2 regions of the Pediococcus pentosaceus ATCC 25745 genome follow, and region 1 is predicted to be linked to the other one. Evidence: a T-box and tRNA genes for the amino acid it is inferred to sense, from the RefSeq annotation. Region 1 holds a T-box; the other holds one or more tRNA genes.
The links. A T-box is a leader RNA that pairs with one kind of tRNA and senses whether it is charged. The one in region 1 lies ahead of leuS (leucine--tRNA ligase), so its partner is inferred to be a tRNA-Leu.
Positions count from the first base shown of each region.

Region 1 (3,426 bases):
TAGGATAATACGACCACCAATTTTTAACTGATTTAAACTTTGTTGGACTGCCGAGATAGTGGAAGTGGGATGAGTAATAATTGATTTATCTCCGCCCGGTAAATATCCTAGATTAAAGATGGCCCCAGTAATGGGTTCGGTGACATAATGGTCAATTTGATCATGACTAGCATGGATTAGTTCAACATTAATTAAGGTTTGATGCTGGTGCTCAAACAGAGCTCGAGTTTGCTCTAAAGCTGCTTTTTGAACATCAAAACTAAAAACTCGGCCAGTGCTTTGAACCAATTCACTTAAAAATAAAGTGTCATGACCATTTCCCATAGTGGCATCGATTACCACATCGCCGGGTTGAACAATTTCAGTTAGTAATTGATGACTGTATTGCATGGCATTATCAAGCATTTTTAATTTTCCTTCCATAAAAGAGATAGGTTGTAAATTGAAGAACGATTAAACCAAGTAAGAATCCCGCCGTAACATCCGTTGGAAAATGAACGTTTAAATAAATTCGGGATAGGCCAATGCCTAGCATTAGAATTAAGTAGATTAATGCTAGTAAGTTTCGTTTTAATTGATGATGGACAACTTGGAAAGTGATAAAAATTAGGCTTCCAAATAAAACCATAGCCGCCACTGAATGACCACTAGGAAAACTATAACCACCAATACTGATTAAACGGAATTCGGGGCGTTGGCGTTGAATGATTTGTTTAATTAAATGATTAAGTCCATTTCCGAGGACAATATTACAAGCCAAGAATAAAGCGGCTTTCTTTAGGTGCTTTAGAATTAAAATTAAGCAGACTATCAAGCTGATAATTATGTAAGGAATAGAATTACCTAGCTGGGTATAGATGCTGACCACTTGATTGAATCCAGGCGTTCGGACAGATTGCACCAGACTACTGATGCTGTTGTCATAGGCGTGTACCCAGCTGGGCTTAAAAATAACTAAACTTACGATTAAGATAAATAAAAGCGTAGGTAGAATATTGATTAATAAATGAGTATATTTTCTGCTGTGCATACGTTTCTCCTTTAACTTCATAATTAATTTTAGCATATTGAGTTGTAATGAAGCGTGGAGATTGGTATGATAAACCTAACTAAATATTGTCGATAAAAGAAGTAGTAGTTGGGATGGATATTTTAAGAGACCGAATGGCTAGTGGAAATTCGGAATGACTTTCAACGAACTCGTCTTTAAAATTAACAATCTTGAACCTAAGTAGAGATTGTCGTTTTCCGCGTTAAGGTATTCAAGTGTGCATTTTGCAAAACATAGGTGGTACCGCGGAACTTTTCGTCCTAAGGATTCTTTTTTAGAATCCTTAGGTTTTTTTTTATCGACAAATATAATAATGGAGGAAACTATGGCTTATAATCATAAAGATATCGAACAGAAGTGGCAGCAATTCTGGAGCGACAATGAGACTTTTAAGACGGTCGAAGATGCAGACAAACCCAAATATTATGCATTAGACATGTTCCCTTATCCATCAGGTCAAGGACTCCATGTGGGCCATCCTGAAGGATATACAGCAACAGATATTATGTCACGAATGAAACGTATGCAAGGTTACAAAGTACTTCATCCAATGGGATGGGATGCTTTTGGTCTTCCAGCAGAACAATATGCGATGAAGACGGGTAACAATCCGCGTGATTTTACAGCTAAGAATATTCAAAACTTTAAGCGTCAAATCCAATCACTTGGTTTTTCTTATGACTGGTCGCGAGAAGTTAATACAACTGATCCAGCTTACTACAAGTGGACTCAATGGATTTTTGAGCAACTCTACAAGAAGGGCTTAGCTTATGAAAAAGAAACGCTGGTAAACTGGGCTCCTGATTTAATGGGTGGAACGGTAGTTGCTAACGAAGAAGTTGTGGATGGTAAGACAGAACGTGGTGGGTTCCCCGTTTATCGTAAACCAATGAAACAATGGATTCTTAAAATTACAGCTTACGCCGACCGTTTGATTGACGATTTGGACCTGGTAGATTGGCCCGATAGTATTAAAGAAATGCAAAAAAACTGGATTGGTCGTTCAGTGGGGGCTAGCGTCTTCTTTAATGTTGAAGATAGCGAAAAACAAATTGAAGTATTTACAACGCGTCCAGATACATTATTTGGCGCAACATACTTGGTAATTTCACCAGAACATGACCTCGTTGACCAAATTACAACTCCAGAAAGTAAAGCTGCCGTTGAAGAATACAAGAAAGCTGTTGCAACTAAATCAGATCTTGAACGGACGGATTTGAATAAAGACAAGACGGGAGTCTTCACGGGAGCATACGCGGTTAACCCTGTTAATGGTAAGAAAATTCCAGTTTGGATTAGTGATTACGTATTGGCTTCATACGGAACTGGAGCAGTGATGGCTGTTCCTGCTCATGATGGCCGTGACTACGAATTTGCTAAGAAATTCAAGATAGATATGGTGCCAGTTTATGAAGGTGGCAATCTTGAAGATGGAGTATTGGACAGCGAAGGCGGGCTAATTAACTCTGGATTCCTAGATGGGATGGATAAGCAGACGGCTATTGATACCATGATTAGCTGGTTGGAAGAACATGGAGTTGGTCATAAGAAGGTTAACTATCGTCTTCGTGACTGGGTCTTCTCTCGCCAACGCTACTGGGGTGAACCAATCCCTGTAATTCATTGGGAAGATGGAGAAACAACTTTGATTCCTGAAGATGAATTGCCATTGAGACTCCCAGCTGCAACTGACATTCGTCCTTCCGGTACCGGAGAAAGCCCATTAGCTAATTTAGATGATTGGGTAAACGTAGTTGATGAAAATGGACGTAAGGGTCGCCGGGAAACTAATACAATGCCACAATGGGCGGGTAGTTCATGGTACTTCCTCCGTTACGTTGATCCTAAGAATGATCAAAAGATTGCTGACGAAGATTTACTTAAAGAATGGTTACCAGTCGACTTATATGTTGGTGGAGCTGAACATGCGGTACTTCATTTACTTTATGCACGTTTCTGGCACAAAGTTTTATATGATCTAGGAGTTGTACCAACTAAGGAACCATTCCAAAAATTGGTTAACCAAGGGATGATTCTCGGTAGCAATCATGAGAAGATGTCTAAGTCAAAAGGGAACGTGGTTAATCCAGATGATATTGTTGAGCGCTTTGGAGCGGATACTTTACGATTATACGAAATGTTCATGGGACCTCTGACAGAATCAGTCGCCTGGAGTGAAGATGGGCTTAACGGAAGTCGTAAGTGGATTGACCGCGTCTGGCGCTTGATGATTGACGACGAAAACCAATTGCGTGATCATATTGTTACTGAAAATGATGGCAGTTTGGATATGATTTATAACCAAACTGTTAAGAAGGTAACTGATGATTATGAAAACATGCGCTTTAACACGGCTATTTCACAAATGATGGTCT
Region 1 is NC_008525.1:684,482-687,907, forward strand. It holds gene PEPE_RS03145 (class I SAM-dependent methyltransferase) at 1-405, opposite strand, end outside; gene PEPE_RS03150 (phosphatase PAP2 family protein) at 398-1,030, opposite strand; T-box leader at 1,111-1,317, shown strand; gene leuS (leucine--tRNA ligase) at 1,377-3,426, shown strand, end outside.

Region 2 (3,426 bases), 800 kb from region 1:
ACGCTTACAAGATCCTTTAGCAGAATTGATTAAGATCGATCCTCAAGCAGTTGGAGTCGGTCAATATCAACATGATGTTGCGCAAAAAGATTTACATGAACAACTTGATAACGTCGTTGAAACGGCCGTTAACCAAGTTGGAGTTAATTTAAATACTGCTAGCCCAGAGTTGCTAACCCATATTTCGGGGTTAACTAAAACAACCGCTAAAAATATTGTTAATTTTCGAGAGGAAAATGGAAGCTATCATTCTCGCAAACAATTAAAAAAAGTCCCTCGCTTAGGACCTAAAGCCTATGAACAAGCAATTGGTTTTTTGAGAATTGTTGATGGAGATGATATTTTGGATAATACCGGAATCCATCCTGAAAGTTATGCAGTTGTTAAACAATTAGTGCAGTTATTGGGACTAAAATTGCAAGACATTGGTAAAGCGGAAGTTAACGAAAAACTACAGGGAGTGCAGGTTAAAGCAGTCGCTGAACAGCTTAACGTTGGCTGGGAAACTTTAGCTGATATTATCGCCGAATTACAGAAACCGGGACGTGATTTGCGAGATGAAATGCCGGCGCCATTACTTCGATCAGATGTTCTAACGCTAGAGGACCTTAAACCAGGGATGGAACTTCAAGGGACAGTACGAAATGTAATTGATTTCGGAGCATTTGTAGATATTGGGGTTAAACAGGACGGTTTAGTCCACATCTCAAAACTAAAGAAAGGTTTTGTAAAGCAACCCAGCGATGTGGTTGCGGTCGGGGATATTGTTAAAGTTTGGGTTGAAAGTGTAGACGTTGAACGCCACCGAATTCAATTAACAATGATTCCTAAGGATTAAAATGACAGATTTAGAATTGCAACAATTAACTCAACGCATTGCTCAAGAGTCCTTTGGCAAAAGTTTTCCGTATAAGGTGGTCTTTAATCAACGTTTAAAAACCACTGGTGGTCGCTATCATCTAAATGATCATCATATTGATATTAATCCGTTGATGCTGGAAGAATTCGATGAAGCGACCTTGATCGGGGTTATTAAACATGAACTAGTGCATTATTTTGTGCATATGTTAAACGAGAAACCAGATCATCGAAACCCACATTTTCAGCAGTTGTTACGAGCGGTGGGAGGATTAAGGTATGCTCCAACCACCTCTAAGCGTCGGCGAACTCCTCCCAAGTTACTATATCAATGCCAAGGTTGTGGATTACAATACCCCCGACAAAGGCGGATTAATACACGCAAGTATGTGTGTAGCAAGTGTCGCGGACGACTCAAATTATTATAAATTAGATTTTTTAAAATAAAACGTAAAAAAAGTCTTGCTAGCAGTAGGTAGATTTGATACTATTATCTAGTAAGCTTTTGCGGCCATGGCGGAACTGGCAGACGCGCAGGATTAAGGATCCTGTCCGAATTTACTCGGGTGGAGGTTCGAACCCTCTTGGCCGCATCAATAAAAAAGGACTCCTAGAAATAGGAGTCCTTTTTGTGTTTCTAAGAACTGTTTCAATATTGACACACTTTTTAATACACAATTAGTGTATTAGTATCGATGTGTATTAATAAGAATGCTGATTCTACGGTATTTAATCATTAGTGTATTTTGGCACGGTATTTGCTTATATATAGGTGAATGCAAAATATGTTGAATTATCAATGTGTTTCGCACATCGAAGCGGGTTTAACCACTTTGATGGATGGATGTTTATCTGAGGAGAAGCCATTTTAAATTAAAACTTAAACTTTGAAAAACACGATGGGATTAATCAGTCCCATCTTTTATCCTAGATAATTGAAAGCGTTTTTTGAAAATTTTAATTTAAGTTGGTTTCCAAACGAATAAACGTTCAATTTAGATTTAAGTTACAGGTTTTAGAACTTATTTTATTTATTTTTTGATTAAGCTGTAACAATATAATATGGGAGGTATACAGACAGATGGTTGGAATTATCATTGCTAGTCACGGCGAATTTGCTAAAGGTATTTTGCAATCAGGTTCAATGATCTTCGGTGAACAAGAAGACGTTAAAGCTGTTACATTAATGCCAAGTGAAGGCCCTGACGATATCAGAGCAAAACTTCAAGAAGCAGTTGCTTCTTTTAGTAACCAAGACGAAGTATTATTCTTAGTCGACCTATGGGGAGGCACTCCATTTAATCAAGTTAACAACTTGTTTGAAGAACACAAGGACAAATGGGCAATCGTTGCCGGTTTGAACTTGCCAATGCTAATCGAAGCTTATGCTTCACGTTTATCAATGGAATCAGCACAAGAAATTGCTGCTCATATCATTGAAACTGCTAAAGAAGGGGTTAAGGTTCGTCCCGAAGCTCTTCAACCAGAAGAAGCTCCAAAGGCAGCAGAAAGCGCACAAGTTGCTTCTGGTCGTCCAGGACACTTCGATTATGTCTTAGCTCGTATCGATACTCGTTTACTTCATGGACAAGTTGCTACAGCTTGGACAAAGACGACTAAACCAGATCGAATCATCGTTGTTTCTGATAACGTTGCTAAAGATGAACTTCGTTCTTCAATGATCAAGCAAGCTGCTCCATCAGGAGTTAAGGCTCATATCGTTCCTATTGATCAAATGATTAAACTTGCTAAGGATGATCAACATTTTGGTGGAACCCGTGCCATGCTATTATTTGAAACACCACAAGATGCTTTGAGAGCAATCGAAGGTGGCGTTCCACTTAAGTCATTAAACGTTGGTTCAATGGCACATTCACCTGGTAAAGTTCAACCTAATAAGGTATTGGCTTTTGACCAAAATGATATTGATACTTACAAGAAGTTGGAAGACATGAACGTTGAACTTGATGTTCGTAAAGTTCCAACCGATTCAAAAGACAATATGGATGCAATTATGAAGAAAGCTCAAGATGAGCTTAACGCAAAAAAATAATTTAATTATAACGGAGGATTAATAATCATGGCATTGAATGCAATTCAAATGATTTTAGTCGTTATCGTAGCGTTTTTAGCTGGTGTGGAAGGTATCTTGGATCAATTCCATTTCCATCAACCAGTAATCGCATGTACTTTAATCGGCTTAGTAACTGGTAACTTAGTACCTTGCCTTATCTTAGGTGGTTCACTTCAAATGATCGCTCTTGGTTGGGCTAACGTTGGGGCTGCTGTAGCTCCTGATGCTGCTTTGGCTTCTGTAGCTTCTGCTATTATTTTAGTTTTAGGTGGCCAAGGTAAAGCTGGTGTTTCATCAGCTATCGCTCTTGCTGTTCCTTTAGCTGTAGCTGGACTATTATTAACAATCATTGCTCGTACACTTGCAACTCTTATCGTTCACGTTATGGATGCTGCTGCTAAAGAAGGTAGCTTCGGTAAACTTGAAGCATGGCACTATGTTGCTATCTGTATGCAAGGTTTACGTATCGCTATCCCAGCTGGATTGATTCTTGC
Region 2 is NC_008525.1:1,485,144-1,488,569, reverse strand. It holds gene PEPE_RS07380 (Tex family protein) at 1-838, shown strand, start outside; gene PEPE_RS07375 (SprT family protein) at 840-1,286, shown strand; tRNA gene PEPE_RS07370 (tRNA-Leu) at 1,366-1,451, shown strand; gene PEPE_RS07365 (mannose/fructose/sorbose PTS transporter subunit IIA) at 1,940-2,911, shown strand; gene PEPE_RS07360 (PTS mannose/fructose/sorbose transporter subunit IIC) at 2,939-3,426, shown strand, end outside.
Region 2: it encodes a tRNA-Leu, which carries the amino acid that the T-box ahead of leuS (leucine--tRNA ligase) is inferred to sense. The anticodon was not compared.